DNA from 2 places in the Pseudomonas sp. MF09156 genome. Region 1 is predicted to be linked to the other one. Evidence: riboswitches for the same ligand, from Rfam matches in the RefSeq annotation. Region 1 holds a riboswitch; the other holds the start of a gene.
The links. Region 1 has a riboswitch for manganese ahead of AC19YY_RS00925 (TMEM165/GDT1 family protein). Riboswitches for the same ligand answer to the same signal wherever they lie in the genome.
Positions count from the first base shown of each region.

Region 2: another riboswitch for manganese. It lies ahead of mntP (manganese efflux pump MntP); the one in region 1 lies ahead of AC19YY_RS00925 (TMEM165/GDT1 family protein).

Region 1 is NZ_JCBCUR010000001.1:180,564-189,893, forward strand. It holds gene AC19YY_RS00880 (hypothetical protein) at 1-182, opposite strand, end outside; gene AC19YY_RS00885 (hypothetical protein) at 366-623, shown strand; gene AC19YY_RS00890 (1-acyl-sn-glycerol-3-phosphate acyltransferase) at 758-1,921, opposite strand; gene AC19YY_RS00895 (CPXCG motif-containing cysteine-rich protein) at 2,065-2,247, shown strand; gene AC19YY_RS00900 (putative signal transducing protein) at 2,261-2,521, shown strand; gene AC19YY_RS00905 (SOS response-associated peptidase) at 2,558-3,178, shown strand; gene AC19YY_RS00910 (methyl-accepting chemotaxis protein) at 3,309-4,151, opposite strand; partial or broken gene AC19YY_RS00915 (methyl-accepting chemotaxis protein) at 4,167-5,450, opposite strand; gene AC19YY_RS00920 (M48 family metallopeptidase) at 5,669-6,487, shown strand; gene AC19YY_RS00925 (TMEM165/GDT1 family protein) at 6,614-7,198, opposite strand; yybP-ykoY riboswitch at 7,287-7,408, opposite strand; gene AC19YY_RS00930 (methyltransferase) at 7,459-8,457, opposite strand; gene AC19YY_RS00935 (2-hydroxyacid dehydrogenase) at 8,489-9,330, opposite strand, start outside.
Region 2 is NZ_JCBCUR010000010.1:89,165-98,494, reverse strand. It holds gene AC19YY_RS20745 (cytochrome b/b6 domain-containing protein) at 1-209, opposite strand, end outside; gene AC19YY_RS20740 (PepSY domain-containing protein) at 209-475, opposite strand; gene AC19YY_RS20735 (response regulator) at 635-1,297, shown strand; gene AC19YY_RS20730 (sensor histidine kinase) at 1,294-2,679, shown strand; yybP-ykoY riboswitch at 2,732-2,904, shown strand; gene mntP (manganese efflux pump MntP) at 2,909-3,472, shown strand; gene AC19YY_RS20720 (GtrA family protein) at 3,657-4,064, shown strand; gene AC19YY_RS20715 (glycosyltransferase family 2 protein) at 4,045-5,031, shown strand; gene AC19YY_RS20710 (ArnT family glycosyltransferase) at 5,031-6,464, shown strand; gene AC19YY_RS20705 (glucose/quinate/shikimate family membrane-bound PQQ-dependent dehydrogenase) at 6,515-8,920, shown strand; gene AC19YY_RS20700 (carbohydrate porin) at 9,013-9,330, shown strand, end outside.

The DNA of each region.
Region 1 (9,330 bases):
AGCACACTCACTCCCGTCAGCAGATCCAGCTCCGGCAGGTCGGCATGCTGATGCCCGCCGAGGGCGCAATACACCAGCCAGTGCCGGTCCTGGACATTGAACGCCAGGCCGCCGACCAGCGCCTCTTGCTCATCGGTAGGGGCGATCAGGTACAGCCGATCCTGGTTCTGCGCGTGCAACATGACAAGCTCCCGGGTGTGCGAAGGGCAACAGAGTGGCTTGTTAAGGTGACGTTCAGGTGACGCTGTAAATTACTCGATACATTAGTCGTCAATGGGGGAGGGAGCTGTGAGGCGCAGGAGGGCGCAATTCGTTCAGGTTTGTATCTGAATGGATACCTGGTCACTGTTACACCGAGGTTTTTGATGTCGCTGCCGGCATTATTGCTAAATACCGCTGCCTTGTTGATCGCCTGCCCAGGCGCCGGGCTGTTGTTTGTGACCCGCCTGCGCGAGCAGCGGGCGATGGCTCGACTCACCGCGCAAAGTGAAGATCGAGCGATTGATCAACCGATGTTGTTCCTGGATGTGCGTACCGAGCGCAGTCATCGCCTTGGCTACCGCCTAGGGTTTGCCTGTATCGGGCTGGCGCTTGTCGTCTCTTGGCTCAGCACTCAATTGTAAAAATACCCAAAACCAATGTGGGAGCGGGCTTGCCCGCGATAGCGGTGGGTCAGTCAAATAGTTATCAACTGACCCACCGCTATCGCGGGCAAGCCCGCTCCCACGTTGTGTTGTGTGTTATTCAAGCTGGTGGGTTACAGGGGGATCCCGGCCTTGACCCGATACTGATTACGCACCGGCGTCGCATATTGCAGCACCAGGTACGGTCGGTGCTCCGCCGGGCAGGCATTCAGTCGTCGCTCCCACTCCGCTTTCGCCTTGGCCAACTCATCCGCCGGGAACACCTCGGCAGCCGTCGGCACCTGCAATTGCGGGTCGGCGTCGCTCCACTGTGCGTATGCCAGGTAATGCACCGGGAACAACCGATACCCGCCGAGAATCTGCCGGTCCATCTCGGTGGCCAACAGCTTGGTGTCTTCAAAACGTTCGGTAATCGGTGGCGCAAAGTTGATATGGACCCGGCCCTTGTAACCGGTGATGCCCAGGGCAATGCTCACGTCATCTTCACCGGGCGCCTTGGTGTAGGTGCCGGTGGTGGCGCGGATATACAGCTCGCGAGCCTTGGCCGCGTCGCACGGGTCGTATTCGTAGCTGATGGACACAGGGGTCAGGTTCAGCGACAGGATGACGTCGGCGAACGGCTCTTCCTTGCGGCTCATATGGAACATCTTGAGGATCGCCGACTCGGTGCGATCATCCCCATCCTTGGCGCGGCCTTCGGCCTGGGCGATCCAGATCGACTGGCAGTCATTGCGGATCGAATGGTTGATGTAGGCCGACAGCAGCTGATACGCCGCCATCTTCTCGCGTCGCCCGGTGATGGAGCGATGCACGATAAAACTTTTGTTCAGGCGCATCAGGTCGCTGACAAACGGCTTTTGCAGCAGGTTGTCACCGATGGCTATCCGCGGTGTTGGCAGGCCGGCGTGGTACACCGCGTAGTTGACGAAGGCCGGGTCCATCACGATATCGCGGTGGTTGGCCAGGAAAACATAGGCCGTGCCGGACTTGAGCTGCTCGACCCCGGTATAGGTGACGCCGTCGGTCGCCCGATCAATGGTGTGGTCGACGTAAAACTCGACTTTGTCCTGCAAGGTGGCGACGGTGGTGACACCGGCGAACTCACGGCGCAGCTTCTGGGCGATCAGCGGCTTGAGCAGCCAGCCAAAGGCGCCGGCAAAGCGCGGGAAGCGAAAGTGGGTCAGGATGTCCAGAAAGGCCTTGTCACTGAACAGCCGGGCCAGCACTGCCGGGACTTCGCTGTCGTTGTAAGGTCGGATGGTATCGAATTCGCCCATCATGCTCTCTTGTTAGAAACGGCTAGGGTAAGTAAAGGTTTGGATCGATAAGTGACAGGGCGAGGTCTGAACAAATGGCATCAAACGAAAAAGCCCTGCAAATAGACCGGCGATTATACGCACAAGTCACCTGGGAGACCGCGATGCTCGAAAGTGCGCTGTACGATTGTCCTTATTGTGGTGAACGGATCGAGACAAGCGTGGATTTGTCCGGTGGCGACCAGAACTATATAGAAGACTGCCAGGTGTGCTGTCGGCCGATCATTTTCGACCTGCAGGTCCACGGCGATGAATGGATGCTCGAAGTGCGCAGCGAGAATGAATAAAGGGGGGGCGGCCATGCAACGAATCTACGAGCCGGAAAACCTGATGGAAGGCGAGTTGCTGCAACAAATGCTCGCCAGCGAAGGCATCGACGCCCATCTGGTGGGGCGCCATCTGCTCGGTGGAACGGGTGAACTGCCGATCTTCGGCCTGTTGGGCCTGGAGGTGGAGAACGACCAGGCCACCTACGCCCGCGAGTTGATCACCGCCTATATCGGTGCGCAACCGCTGCCCGGCGATGAACCCGACAGCTACCCCGACGTGCTGGTCTGTTAGGCTGTCGGCCGGTTTACCCAAGAGTCGTGTTGCCCCATGTGTGGACGTTATGCCCTGTTTCGCTGGAATCCCGCCTTTGCTGCCTTGCCGGGGTTCCCGGCGGATCAACAGGCCCAGTGGAATATCTCCCCCAATGATTCAGTGCTGATCCAGCGCGCCACCGATGGCCAGCGCACCCTGGCGCGGGCACGTTGGGGACTGACGCCGCCGTGGCTGACCGATCTGTCCCGCACGCCGGCCCACGCCCGCGCCGAAACCCTGGCCGAACAGCCGATGTTTCGCGAGGCCTTTCGCCTGCGCCGGTGCCTGCTGCCAGCCAATGGCTTTTATGAATGGCGCGGCACCCAGCGCAAGCGGCCGTACTGGCTCACGCCGGGGGAGGGCTCGACCCTGTTTTTCGCAGCGATCTGGGAGGCCTACCCGGTGCAGGAGCAAGTGTGGCTGAGCGCGGCGGTGGTGACCCAGGCGGCGCAGAGCCAGCGCCGGCCGTTGATTCTGGACGCGGCGGGGCAAGCGGCCTGGCTGGATCCCGAGACGCCGTTGCATGTGTTGCAGGGCTTGCTGGCCAGCGAGCCGGCGGCGTTGCGTGAGCGGGTGCTGGCTAACATGGTCAATGATCCGAAGCTCAATGGGCCGGAGTGTTTGACCCCGGGTTGAGACTGGGAGTTGTGTGGGGGATTCGCTGGCGCCATCGCAGGCAAGCCAGCCCCCACATTTTGATTTGTGAATACCTTCAAATGTGGGAGCTGGCTTGCCTGCGATACGGCCCCAAACGCCACTGAAACCTTCAGACCTTGAACTGATTGATCAGCCGCCGCTGCTGCTCCGCCAACTGGGTCAGCCCCGCACTGGCGGCACTGGACTCATCCGCCCCGCCCGCCACCTCATTGGCCACCTGGCCAATATTGATCACATTGCGGTTGATGTCCTCGGCCACCGCGCTCTGTTCCTCCGCCGCACTGGCAATCTGCGTATTCATGTCATTGATCACCGACACGGCCTGGGTGATGGTCTCCAGGGCCTGCGCGGCCTTGGCGGCGTGTTGCACGCTTTCATCGGTGCGCTGCTGGCTGTCTTCCATGACCTGCACCACATCCCGCGTGCCTTGCTGCAATTGCTGGATCATGGCCTGGATTTCTTCGGTGGCCTTCTGGGTTTTCTGCGCCAGGTTGCGTACTTCGTCGGCCACCACCGCAAAACCTCGGCCCTGTTCGCCGGCCCGGGCGGCTTCGATGGCGGCGTTGAGGGCCAGCAGGTTGGTTTGCTCGGCAATGCCGCGAATGGCAATCAGGATCGCGTTGATGTTCTCGCTGTCCTTGGCCAGGGCCTGGACTACTGTCACCGCCTTGCCGATCTCCAGGGCCAGGGCACCGATGGAGGTGGAGGTGTCGCGCACGATCTGCATGCCCTGGCTTGCAGCCTGGTCGGCATGGGTGGCGGCCTGGGCGGCCTGGGTGGCATTACGCGCCACGTCCTGGGCGGTGGCGGTCATTTCGTGCACGGCCGTGGCGACCTGGTCGATCTCGACCATTTGCTTGTGCACGCCCTGGTTGGTGCGGATGGCAATGTCGGCGGTGTGTTCCGACGAGTCGCTGACCTTCTGTACCGAGCTGACCACCTGGCTAATCATGCCCTGCAGCTTGATCAGGAAGGTATTGAAGCCGGCGGCAATCGCGCCCAGTTCATCGGCGCGGTCACTGGTCAGGCGACGCGTCAGGTCGCCTTCGCCCTGGGCGATGTCATTGAGCATCGCCACCATTTGCTTGAGTGGGCGGGCAATGCCGTGGCCCACCAGCCAGATCACCAGCAGGCCGATGCCGGCAATCAGCAGGCCGACCATGGTCATGCCGAAGATATCGGTCTTGCGCTGGGCATCCAGGTCGCCTTGCAGGGTGTGCAGGTCGGCCATTACCGCGCCCAGGGGCAGTTGCAGCATCAGGGTCCAGCGCGCATCGGTCTGGCCGATATTGAAGGGCAGGAACAACTCGATATGCCCGTTTGCCTGGTCGATGTCGTAACGCACGTCACCGACCTTCAACTGGCCGAGGTTCTCCAGTTCATTCTGGTCGAGCAGGTCGCTGGCCTTTTCCCCCAGTTTGCTGGGGTCCTTGGTGTAGGCCACCAGGCGGCCGTTGCTGGAAATCAGCGCCATTTCGCCAGCGCCGTTGTAAAGCTTCTGGTCGGCGGCGGTGAGCATTTCCTGGATGAAATTGACCGACAGGTCGGCGCCGACAATGCCCTGAAACGCGCCGTCGATCATGATCGGTTCGATAAACGAGGCCAGCATCACCGTGGTGTTGCCCACGCGATAGGGCGCCGGGTCGATGGCGCAGGGCTTCTGGGTTTCCTTGGAGCAGAGGTAGTACTCGCTGGCGCGAATGCCGGTGGCGAGGATTTTCTGGTCGGTCAGGTCGGCGAGTTTTTCCAGGCCCAGGCTGCCATCCTGATTGCGGAACCACCAGGGCATGAAGCGCCCGTTGGCAGGTTCTACGCCGACGACGGCGGTGTTCAGGTAGTTGGCGTCATTGTGGTCGATGGCGTTGGGTTCCCAGGCGATATAGGAACCGAGGATTTTCGGGTTGCGTACCACCGTTTCGTGCAGCAGGTTGATCAGTTGTTCACGGCTGACCTGCAGCGGGGCCGCGCCGTTTGCGTCCTTCATGCCCATCAGCGCATTGGTGGTGGCCAGGCCTTTGGCGGTCACCAGCGGCGCTTCCAGCTCGCGCTGGATCAGCGTGGCCTGGGTTTGCGCCAACGCCGTAAGACGTTGCTCGATGATTTGCTCGAATTGCGCCTGGGTGCGGTCCTGCACCATCTCTTGGGTCCGTGCGCCGGCGAACAGCGCGTATAGCACCAGGGCCGCCACGACACTCAGGACAATGGCCCCGGCCAACGCCGCGACAGAAAACTGAATCGACTTGAATTTCATGAAGGCTCCGGGCGCTTGGTGGGCATGATCTGCCTTTGTGTATCGGCCACAGGCCACGCAGACATGAGGCGCTGCCCTGCAAAAGAACCAGGCATGTCGTTTATAGAATGGTCGTGGGCGTCGGTGGTCTCTGAAATTAGCGGTTAAGCGTCAGGTGTATCTGGCGCCGATACATGAGAGGGCCTACGATACGCGCCATGTTTTCAGGGAGAATGTGCATGAAAAAATCATTGGCGGTAACGGCATTGAGCGCAGCCTTGCTGCTCGCCGGTTGCCAGTCGGTCAACACCACCAGCGGCGGTGCCGTGGGTGTGGAACGCAAGCAGTACATGTTCAGCATGCTGTCGAGCCAGGAAGTCGACCAGATGTACGCGCAGTCGTACCAGCAGACCCTGGGCGAAGCCAGTGGCAAGGGCCTGGTAGACAAGACCAGTGCCAACGCCAAGCGTGTGCAGGCCATTGCCAAGCGCCTGATCGCCCAGGCCCCCACCTTCCGTCCGGATGCGGCGCAGTGGAAGTGGGAAGTGAACCTGATCAAGAGCGACGAGATGAACGCCAACTGTGGGCCTGGCGGCAAGATCTTTGTCTACAGTGGCTTGATCGACACGCTCAAGTTGACCGATGACGAGCTGGCGGCGGTCATGGGCCATGAAATTGCCCACGCCCTGCGTGAGCATGGCCGCGAAGCCATGTCCAAGGCTTACGGCATCGAAATGGCCAAGCAGGGCGCTGGCGCATTGTTGGGCCTGGGCCAGGACAGCATGGCGCTGGCCGACACCGTGGCCAACTACGGCATGACCTTGCCTAACAGCCGCAGCAATGAGAACGAAGCCGACCTGATCGGCCTGGAGCTCTCGGCCCGCGCCGGTTACGACCCGAACGCGGCGATCACGCTGTGGAACAAAATGGCCAAGGCTTCCGAAGGCGCACCGCCTGAATTCATGAGCACCCACCCGGCCTCCAGCAGCCGGATCGCCTCGTTGCAGGCGGCGATTCCCAAGGTGATGCCGCTGTACCAGCAGGCCAAGAAGTCCTGATAATCCAGGCCTTGTGAAGGTCCAAAAGTGGGAGCGGGCTTGCTCGCGATAGCGGTGGTTCAGTTAATTAATACGTGACTGATACAGCGCTATCGCAGGCAAGCCAGCTCCCACATTTGTAAAGGGTTACAACCAGCCGCTGCTTTGCATGGCCTTGTACACCGCCACCAACGCCAGGATGAAGAACGCCGAAGCCGCCAGGCGCCGAATCAAGGTCAACGGCAGTTTCTCCGCCGCGAAATTCCCCGCCAGAACCACCGGTACGTTGGCAATCAACATGCCCAGGGTGGTGCCGATGATTACCAGCCACAACTCGGGGTATTGCGCCGCCAGCATCACCGTGGCGATCTGCGTCTTGTCACCGATTTCAGCGATAAAGAACGCAATCAGGGTGGTCAGGAACGGCCCGAACTTGCGCGAGGTGCTGGCTTCATCATCGTCGAGCTTGTCTGGCACCAGGGTCCACAGGGCCGTGGCGCAGAAGCTCGCGGCGAGGATCCAGTGCAGCACCGCATCCGAGAAGAAACTGCCAAACCAGGCACCCACGGCACCGGCAGCGGCGTGGTTGGCCAGGGTCGCGGCGATGATGCCGGCGATGATTGGCCAGGGTTTGCGAAAGCGTGCGGCGAGGATGAGCGCGAGCAATTGCGTCTTGTCGCCGATTTCGGCCAAGGCAACGATTGCGGTAGGAACGAGAAGTGAATCCAGCATCAGGTAGGTTTCCAGGGGCGGGTCGACACGGCTATGACACGTACAGCCTTCCCGCCCCGGGTAAGGTGTGCGTGTCATAGGTCTTGTCAAACCCAGGTCCGTCTGTGCGGACTCCTGGGTCGCATACGCCATGGTCTGCTGACCAAGTATGTTGACGTATGCCGGACGAGCATGTTGCTCGTGGGAGACTACTCCCCTAGGACGGAGCGGATTCTGCCTTGGCAAAATCCATTCGGCAAGCCTTCTTTTTCAAACGCCCGTCAGCCGCGCTTGGCCCGATAGATGCGAAAACCCTGGCCCTCGGCCTTGACTGCGCACACGCCCAGGTGCTCTTCGATCAGCGGTTGATACTTCAGGAAGCTATTGGCGACTAGCCGAAGTTCGCCGCCGTTTTTCAGATGTTGGCGGGCTTTTCGCAGCAGGTTTTCCGTGGCGAAATAATCCGTGTGTACCCCGACATGGAACGGCGGGTTACTCAGAATCGCATCCAGGCCCATGGGCGCGGCGTCGATGCCATCACCGGTCAGCACTTCGCCTTCCAGGCCATTGGCCTCCAGGGTCAGGCGACTGCTGGCGGTAGCAAAGGCGTCCACATCAAGCAGGGTCACGGTGTTGTGCGGGTAGCGCCGCTTGACCGCCGCGCCCAACACGCCGGCGCCACAGCCGAAGTCCAGCAGATGACCGCTGGGCAGTTTGTCCAGGTGTTCCAGCAACAGCGCGGTACCGCGATCCAGGCGGCCATGGCTGAACACGCCCGGCAGGCTGACGACCTTGAGCGGTCCGTCGGCCAGTGGCACTTCAAACACCTGGGCCAGGCTCGCCAGTTCCGGCGCCGCCGGAGCATCGGCCACGGTGGCCAGCCACAGCTGGCAGTGCCGTGCGTTGTCGAGCTTGCGTGGTTTGCCGAAGGCGTTCAGTTGCTTGGCGGCGCTTTCGATGCCGCCGCGTTTTTCACCCACCAGGTACAGCTCGGCGCCCGGCAGCCGTGCCGCGACGGCCTTGAGGATGTAGTCGGCCAGATCCTTGGACTTGGGCAGGAACACCACCGCCGTGTCGAATGCGCGTTGCGGCACATCGACCCCGAAATGGCTGCGCTCGGCAAACCGCGCATCCAGCGCTGCCTGGTCGCCCGCATGCCAGCACCAGCCATGGGCATTGGGCAGGCGGCCCAGCAGGTCATCGGCGGGCAGGCCGGCCAGCAACACGTTGCCTTGAAAAAGTTCGGCCTGACGAAGCAGTACTTCACTGCGCGGATCCATGGTCTGCTCCCTGAAAAAGGAGCGCAGTTTATCAACTGACGACGCGCTGCGGTGCTCCGCTGAAAAAGCCCCGGGCGTTTTCAGTCAATTGGCCGACGATCCGTTGCCGTGCTTCGCGGCTGCCCCAGGCACTGTGTGGCGTGATGATCAGCCGTGGGATGTCGCTGGCCAGCAGCGGGTTGCCGGTGGTCGGCGGTTCGACGCTCAGCACATCGCTGGCCGCCCCGCCCAGATGACCGCCGCGCAAGGCGTCTGCCAGGGCCTGTTCATCGATCAGGCCGCCGCGCGCAGTGTTGACCACGAACGCGCCCGGCTTGAGCAGCGCCAACTCACGGGCCCCGATAACGTGGCGCGTGTGTTCGTTGAGTGGGCAATGCAGGGTCAGCGCATCGATCTGCGGCAGCAGTTCGTCCAGCGGCACCCGGTCTGCACGGGCCGGGCGGCCGGGGATAGCGCCCAGTAGCACGCGCATGCCAAACGCTTGGGCCAGGCGCGCGACGGCGCCGCCCAGCTCGCCATGGCCCAGCAAGCCCAGGGTTTTGCCTTCCAGCTCGACAATCGGATAATCCAGCAGGCAGAACTGCTTGGCTTGCTGCCACAGGCCGGCGTCGACGTCTTTTTGATAGTCCTTCAGGCGTGTGGCGAGGTTGAGCAGCAGCATGATCGTGTGTTGCGCCACCGATGGCGTGCCGTAACCCTGGCAGTTACTAACGGTAATGCCCCGGGCGCGGGCAGCGGCCAGGTCGACGTTGTTGGTGCCGGTAGCAGCGATCAGGATCAGCTTCAGCTCGGGGCAGGCGGCCAGAGTCTGGGCGTTGAGCAGGATCTTGTTACTGATCGCTACCTGGGCACCTTGCAGGCGTTCGACCACCT
Region 2 (9,330 bases), on a different contig from region 1:
GGCCAGAAGTCCGCCCAGCGCGCACTGCGTGGCCCGACAAAACCCCACAGCAGCCGTACCAGCAGCCAGCCCATGGCGTAGTAGCCAAGCCAGACATGCCAGTCGTCACCGGCTTCAGTAAAGAAGTAGTTGGCGACAAAGACCCCGGCGATGGACAGGTGAAACAGCCTCACCAGCGGGTCCCACAGTGCTATGGAGTTGCCCGGCATCAGCCCTTGATCTCGGTCTTGACCGCTTTGCCGCTGACCGGATCGTGGTAGATCTCGACCTTGCGCTTGTCCTTGTCGAACCCGTAGATCTCGTAGCAGTTACCATCGGTGACCTTGAACTTGCTGATCTGGTAGCCCTGGGCCTTCAACTGCTCCTGGAACGCCTGCGGGTCTTGCCATTGCGAGCGTTCGGCAGTGGTGCATTGCGGGCCGGCAAGGGCCAGGGGGCTGGCGACAATCAGCGACAACAACAGAATTTTGCCCATGGAAACACTCTCGCTCGGTGAGGAAGGCCCCACTGTGCAAAACCAATCTTAACCAAGTCTTAGTTGGACATGAGTGGTTACATGTTTCTCGTCACCCGGGCTGCCACCACCGACTCGCCAGCGGCATGATGCCGCCGATATCACACCCGGGAACACACCATGCGCCTATTGTTGGTCGAAGATGATCGGGCCCTCGGCCAAGGCATCCGCGTCGCCCTGAGCAGCGAGGGCTATACCCTGGACTGGTTGCAGGACGGCGCCAGCGCGTTGCATGCGTTATGCAGCGAAAGCTTCGATTTGTTGCTGCTCGACCTCGGCCTGCCACGCCTCGACGGCCTGGCCCTGTTGCGCCAACTGCGCGACAAGCCACTGAACCTGCCGGTCTTGATCCTCACTGCCCGTGACGGCACCGCCGAACGGATTGCCGGCTTGGATGCCGGGGCTGACGACTACCTGGTCAAACCCTTCGATGTCGACGAACTCAAGGCACGCATCCGTGCCTTGCTGCGGCGCAGCCACGGGCGCGCGCAGCCACTGCTGGAGCATGCGGGCGTGTGCCTGGACCCGGTTGGCCAACAGGTCACCTGGCATGGCAACCCGGTGGTGGTGACGCCGATGGAGTACCAACTGCTCCACCAACTGTTGGCGCGCCCCGGCAACGTGGTGACCCGCGAGCGCCTGTCCCGCGCCTTGTATGGCTGGCAGGAAAAAGTCGAGAGCAACACCCTGGAAGTGCTGATCCATAACCTGCGCAAAAAACTTTCGACCGAGTTGATCCGCACGGTGCGCGGCGTCGGGTATGTGATGGAACTCAAGCCATGACCTCGATACGCACACGCATCCTGGTGCCGGTGCTGATCCTCGTCCTGTTGGGCGATGTGCTGATCAGTTGGCTGGTGCTGCGCGACAGCCACCACGAGATCGAAGAAGTGTATGACGCCCAGCTCGCGCAAAGTGCGCGCCTGCTGCAAGGCGTGCTGGCACAGCGCGCGCCGGGTGACAACGACTGGAACCGGCTCTACCAGGCCTTCGACGCCGCCATGAGCCGCGTGGGCGAAGATGGCGCGGCGCACCCTTACGAGACCCGCCTGACGTTCCAGGTATGGCGCAGTGACGGCCAGTTGCTGGTGCGCTCGGCAGAAGCCCCGGAACTGAAGGCACCACCCGCGACCCTCGGTTCCCACGACTTGGTGGAGAACGGTCATGACTGGTGCGCCTTCCTGCTCAAGGATCCGCAGCAAGGGCTGCTGATCTGGGTGGGCGAGCGGGATGACATCCGCCAGGACCTGATCCAGCGCATCGTCGGCCATACGCTGTGGCCCAGTGTGATTGGCGTGCCGCTGTTGGCCGCCTTGATCTGGCTGACCATCGGTTGGGGGTTGCAGCCGTTACGCGCAATGGCCCACACCATCCGTGGACGCAATACCGAAACCCTCAAGCCGCTCAACCTGCGCCCCCTGCCCCACGACCTGGAGCCCATGCAGACCGCGCTCAATCGCCTGTTGCAACAGATCGACAACCTGCTGGCGCGGGAGCGCCGTTTTATCGCCGATGCGGCCCACGAATTGCGCACGCCCCTGGCGATACTGCGGATCCATGCGCAAAACGTCCAGTTGGCCAGCACCCCACAACAACGGGAGGAAGCCCTGGAGTTCCTGGTCAGCGCCGTCGACCGCGCCACACGCATTGCCAGCCAGTTGCTGACCATGGCGCGTATCGAGCCGCGCCTGGCCAACCCCGATCGATGCGATGTGGAACTGACCGCGCTGGTGCGTGAGGAACTGGCCGAACTGACGCCCCTGGCGCTGGCAAAAGGTATCGAGTTGATCCTCGACAGCGACCACCACTGCCTGGTCAAGACCGACCCCGTCGCCCTGGCGATCGCCCTACAGAATCTGGTGACCAATGCGCTGAACTTCGCCCCACCCGGCAGCGAGGTCCGCGTGCAGGTGCAGCCGCAGGCGTCGGGGGCGGTGTACATCAGTGTCGAGGACGCCGGCCCGGGTATCGACGAAGGTCAATATGCGCGCCTGTTCGAGCGGTTCTACAGCCAGGGGCATGCCAATGGCGCCGGGCTGGGCCTGGCGATTGTGCAGATGATCGTCAGCAAGATCGGCAGCACCTTGCAGCTGTACAACCTGCCCCAGGGCGGGCTGTGCGCTGAACTGCGGATCAACGAGGGCGCGCCGCTTCAGAAAGGTTGAGCAGCCCGCGGGGCGGTTTTGACGTTTTTTTCATGTTTGCCCGCATAAGATCCCGCACCTCGTTGGGGAGTAGCCTGCTTGCGAGTCTTTCGCAAGCGTTCGTATCAACATTCTCGGCAACCTGCCGTGGTACGAACACCTTTTGGTTGGTGAGACCAGCGACACATCCATGCCTAAAGTCGGGCGTGTGGTTGTGTCGTTGACTCATAGCCCGACTGGAAGAGCGCCCGTGAATCCTGTTTCCCTCATTCTCCTGGCCCTGGCCATGTCCACCGACGCCTTTGCCGCCGCGATCGGCAAAGGCTCCAGCCTGCACAAACCACGCCTGTCGGAAGCGCTGCGTACCGGTTTGATTTTCGGCGTCATCGAAGCGATCACCCCGATTATCGGCTGGCTGATCGGCCAGGCCGCCACGCGCTGGGTGGCAGACTGGGACCACTGGATCGCCTTCACCTTGCTGGTGGTACTGGGCCTGCACATGATTTACAACGGCCTCAAGCACGAAGACGAGGCCGAAGAGAAAAGCGCCCAGCACTCCTTCCTGGTCCTTGCCGTCACCGCATTTGCCACCAGCATCGATGCCCTCGCGGTGGGCGTCGGCCTGGCGTTTGTCGATGTGAACATCTGGGTGGCCGCTGCCGCCATCGGCCTGGCGACCATGACCATGGTCACCATTGGTGTGATGCTCGGCCGGGTCCTCGGCACGATGTTCGGCAAACGTGCAGAGATCGTGGGCGGGGTCGTGCTGATGATAGTGGGTGCGACGATTTTGTATGAGCACCTGTCGGTCTAATCCTCCATCTATCCTATAGAAAGGGACCGACTGCCCCTTTCTATAGGTGACTTATAACAACTAGCCAACACTAAAATTACACTTTGGCAATATGAGCCACTTCAAACATCTTTTTCACATTTGCACATTCATGAGTCGTTAAAGTCAGCGCCATACAGACTCTTGAATACGTGTAACTCTCTCGATGACAGCCCCTGCGTCCCACAACACCTGCGCGCGACTACCTTGTTATTTAACAGTTGGAGTACTTGCCACCGGCGCTCACTACCTAACACTTTTGTTATTGTCGTTGGCGCTACCGACATTAATAGCGACTTTACTGGGCGGACTAATCGGCACCGCCGTAAGTTACCAAGGCAACAAACGCTGGACGTTCACACCCCCCCGCCCACCCGATACTTATCAATGGTTGCGCTTTTGCATCACGGCCCTCGCCTATAACGCGGCAAACCTGGGGCTGATGGCCTTGCTGCTGGCGCTCTGGCCCCGGCACCTATGGCTGATGCAAGGGCTGACCACCCTCGCCCTGACGTTGCTCACATACCGAATCAATCAGCACTGGAGCTTTCGCCATGAACCCATCAAGACCTGAGCGCCCTCTGCGCCCGCTGCTCAGTGTGGTTGTCTGCTGTTATAACGAAGCCAAGGTACTGCCACTCTTTCATAAACGATTAATGGCTGTGCTGGACACATTAACCATTCGCCATGAAGTGTTGTATGTAAACGACGGCAGTCGCGATGAAACACTGGCGCTGCTGGCGGGTTATTGCCGGGTGCCCGGGGTTCGCTGCCTGAACCTGAGCCGCAACTTCGGCAAGGAAGCGGCGATGGTCGCCGGTATTGATTATGCCGGTGGCAATGGGTTGTTATTTATTGACGCAGACCTGCAAGACCCACCCGAACTTATTCCATTAATGGTTCATCATTGGCTGACTGGCAGCGATATCGTCAATATGCAGCGCCGCACTCGACTGTCTGATACGTCAAGCAAACGGATCAGTGCCCATCTCTACTACAAACTGATGAACTTCCTGGCCGACAAGTTTGATGTGCCTGCCGACGTCAGCGACTTCCGTCTGATTGGCCCTGCGCCCCTGGCAGCGCTGCGATGCATGCCCGAGCGCACACGGTTCATGAAGGGCCTGATCAGTTGGCTGGGGTTCAATACCATCGAGCTGCCCTACGACCGTGAACCACGCAGCGCCGGCCTCAGCAAATGGGGGCCGCTGGCGCTGATCGACCTGGGTATCGAAGGTGTATTGGCCCTCTCGCGCAAGCCGTTGCGCTGGTTCAGCCTGCTCAGCCTGGTGATTTTCATCGCGACCCTGGTCCTGATCATCTATCAGGTGAGCGTCAATACCTTCAGTTCCCATCACGTGATCATGGGCATCGCCGCGTTCATCGCCCTGGGCATCGCGATGATCGGCGAATACCTGGGCGCGACGTTGAGCGAGGTCAGGCAGCGTCCCATCTACCTGCTCGACAGGCTGCTCGGCGAAACCCCCGAACGCCCGGAACACACCTGCCCCACACACCCTCGCGAACAAGAAAACCGCTGATGACTATGACGACCCGTACGCTATGGCTGCTATTGATCGCCATTTTGGGCCTGCGCCTGGCAAGCCTGGGGCTCTACCCGCTGATGGACACCTCAGAGGCCCGCTATGCAGAAATGGCGCGCAAGATGCTGGTACTCGGTAACTGGGTAACCCCGCTGTTCGAGGTGGATGTGCCGTTTTGGGGCAAGCCGCCGCTGTCGTTCTGGAGCCAGGCGCTGGCCATGCAGTGGCTGGGCATCAATGAATTCGCGATTCGTGTTCCGGCGTGGCTGTTTCATGTGGCCAGTTGCCTGATCATCATTCGTTTTGCCCGTGAGCAAGCGGATGAAAAAACCGCCGTGCTGGCGGCGATTATCTTTTCCAGCTCGACCCTCGGCCTGCTGTCAGCGGGGGTGGTGCTGACTGATCCGGCGCTGAGTTTCTCGGTCCTGCTGGCCACCTACGGCTTTTGGCGCGGCGTGGCACAAGGCGACCGGCGGTGGGCGCTGGCAGGATTCGCCGGCCTGGGTCTTGGCCTGTTGGCGAAGGGGCCATTGGCAGTGGTCTTGGTCGCCATTCCCGCGTTCGCCTGGACCGTTGGTTATCGCCAGTGGCGCGCTTTTTTGCGCTTGCCCTGGCTCACCGGCGTTTTGCTGATGCTGCTGATCGCCGTGCCCTGGTACCTGCTTGCCGAACAACGCACCCCCGGCTTTCTTGATTACTTCCTCATGGGCGAGCATTGGAAGCGCTATGTCGTCAGCGATTGGGCCGGCGACTTGTACGGCAGCGCCCATGCCCGGCCAATCGGTGCCATCTGGCTGGATCTGCTGCTGGCGTTTTTCCCGTGGACCCTGCTGCTACCCGCGCTCTACATTGGCTTTCGCCGCTCGGTGCTGTCGGGACGCTACTACGCGTTCATCACCCTGTGGGCCCTGGCAACCCCGGCCTTTTTCACGTTCTCCGGCAATATCCTGTGGACTTACCTGTTGCCGGCCCTACCGGCCTGGAGCCTGTTACTGGCAGGCGCGCTCAATCAGGCGCGCTGGAGCACCGGGAAAATAGTCACTGGACTGATGCTGGCACTGCTCTTGCCTGTATGGCTGCCGATTGCCGCAATCGATGGCCGTGCCTTTGATCGGCCCAACAACCAGCGCGACCTCGCCTACGCCTGGCAGCAACTGCAAGCCAGCGCGCCGGGAAGCCTTTACTACTGGGGCCGCCGCTCCTATTCGGGAGAGTTCTACACAAAGGGCCAGGCGCGCCAGATCGACGACTTGAGCAGCCTGCCCGATGACCGGACGTTCTACATCGCCCGCCGCGAACGTGACCTCAAGCGCGGTCTCCAGGGGTTGCAGCCGTTGAACTGCGTCGAACAACTGCGGGCCAGCCAGAGTGTGTTGTTTCGGTGCGGCACAGAATCTGTAAATGCCATACAAAATGTACCAAGCAGTTAATTAGCTTGCTATCATTACTCCCCTGGACCATCACCCTCGGGTTTTTCGACATGAAACACACACCCCGCGCCGCTGGCGCCTCTCGATTCCTGTTGCTGGGCTTGGGCGTAATCATCGCCCTGCTCGGCGTGGCGTTGGCCGTCGGCGGCGCAAAACTGCTGAGCCTGGGCGGCTCCGGCTACTTCCTGATCGGCGGCGTGGCCATGGCCATTTCCGGCCTGTTGATTGCCAAGCGCAAACGAGCAGGTGCCTGGTTGTTCGCCGCATTTTTGCTTGGCACTGCCGTGTGGGCTGTGGTGGATGTAGGCCTGGTGTTCTGGCCACTGTTTTCGCGGTTGTTCATGTTCGCCGCCATTGGTCTTGCGGTGGCGCTGGCCTATCCGTTGCTGGCACCGGGCACCCGCCGTGGCGCCTTCAGCGTGGCGGGCGTGCTGGCGCTGGCATTGGCCGTGGCGGCGGGCAATATGTTTGTCGCCCACCCCAGTGTCGCGCCCAACGGTAAGGGCCCGGGCTTGACCCCCGTGGCCCCGGCAGATGCGCAGAAGGACTGGGCGCACTACGGCAACACCGAAGGCGGCAGCCGTTTTGCAGCGCTGGACCAGATCAATCGCACCAACGTCGACAAGCTTAAGGTGGCCTGGACCTATCACACCGGTGATGTGGCCATCAGCGACGGCAATGGCGCCGAAGATCAACTCACACCCTTGCAGATCGGCAACAAGGTGTTTATCTGCACGCCCCATAACAACCTGATCGCGCTGGATGCCGACACCGGCAAAGAGCTGTGGAAGAACACCATCAACGCCCAGTCGGCGGTGTGGCAGCGCTGCCGTGGCATGGCCTATTTCGATGCCACCGCACCCATCGCCCAGCCAACCCAGGCCAACAGCTCGCCGATCATTGCCGCCAGCGTGCCGGCCGGTGCGCAGTGCCAGCGGCGCCTGCTGACCAATACCATCGATGCTCGATTGATTGCAGTGGATGCCGATACCGGCGAGTTCTGCGAGGACTTTGGCAACCACGGCCAAGTGGATTTGAAAGCCGGCCTGGGCAATGTGCCGGACAGCTATTACCAGTTGTCCTCCGCGCCATTGATCGCCGGCACCACCGTAGTGGTTGGCGGGCGCGTCGCCGATAACGTCCAGACCGATATGCCGGGCGGCGTGATCCGTGGTTTTGATGTGATCAGCGGGCAGATGCGCTGGGCATTCGACCCGGGCAACCCCGAAGACAAGCAGGCCCCCGCAGCCGGCAGCACCTATGTGCGCAGCACCCCCAACAGCTGGGCGCCGATGTCCTATGACCCGCTGATGAACACGGTATTCCTGCCGATGGGCAGTTCGTCCACCGATATCTATGGTGTGGAGCGCACCCAGCTCAATCACAAGTACGGCGCCTCAGTGCTGGCACTGGACGCCTCCACCGGTGCCGAAAAGTGGGTGTACCAGACCGTCCACAATGACCTCTGGGACTTCGACTTGCCGATGCAACCGAGCCTGATCGACTTCCCCCGGGCCGACGGCAAGACCGTACCCGCCGTGGTGATCGGCACCAAGGCCGGGCAGATCTATGTACTCGACCGCGCTACCGGCAAGCCGTTGACCGAGGTACAAGAGGTGCCGGTCAAGGCTGCGGACATTCCCAATGAACCGTACTCGCCCACCCAGCCTAGGTCCGTGGGCATGCCACAGATCGGCGCGCAGACCCTGAGCGAAGCGGACATGTGGGGCGCAACCCCCTATGACCAGTTGCTGTGCCGCATCGACTTCAAGAGCATGCGCTACGACGGCCTGTACACCGCACCGGGCACCGATAAATCACTGAGCTTCCCCGGCTCCCTGGGCGGAATGAACTGGGGCAGTATCTCCACCGACCCGGTGCATGGTTTTATCTTCGTCAACGACATGCGCCTGGGCCTGTGGATCCAGATGATCCCCTCGCAAAACAAGGCCCAGGCCTCCTCCGGTGGCGAGGCGTTGAACACCGGCATGGGCGCGGTGCCGCTCAAGGGCACGCCTTACGCGGTGAACAAAAACCGCTTCCTGTCGGTGGCCGGCATTCCGTGCCAGGCGCCACCGTTCGGCACTCTCACCGCCATCGACATGAAGACCCAGCAGATTGCCTGGCAAGTACCGGTCGGCACCGTTGAAGACACCGGCCCGCTGGGTATACGCATGCACCTGCCGATCAAGGTTGGCCTGCCGACCCTGGGCGGCACCCTGTCGACCCAAGGCGGCCTGGTGTTTATCGCCGGCACCCAGGACTTCTACCTGCGCGCCTTCAACAGCGCCAATGGCGAAGAAGCCTGGAAAGCCCGCCTGCCCGTGGGTAGCCAGGGTGGGCCGATGACCTATGTGTCGCCAAAAACCGGCAAACAGTATGTGGTCATCACCGCGGGCGGCGCGCGCCAATCCACCGACCGTGGCGACTACGTGATCGCCTACGCCCTGCCTTGAGCCCCGCGCGGCGCTGATGCGCCGCCATTTGAATGTGGGAGCCGGGCTGCACGGCTCCCACAGGTATCGTGATTTTTCCAGGAAGACCCCGCATGTCCCCCGCGTTTAATACTCTGTCTCTGCGCCTGCTCGCCAGCCTGCTGCTGGGCGCCACGCTGCCCGCCTACGGCAGCCCCCTCACCGGCGACTGGGGTGGCCTGCGCCATCAGCTCGACGAGCAAGGCATCAAGTTCACCGGCGACTACAGCGGCGAAACCGCCTATAACGCCAATGGCGGCCAGCATCGTTCGGCGCGCTACTCGCAAAACATCAAGCTTGGCGTGCAACTGGACCTGGGCAAATTGTATGGCCTGCACAACGGCGACAAGATCCAACTGACGATCAACGACCGGCGTGGCAACAGCGCCTCC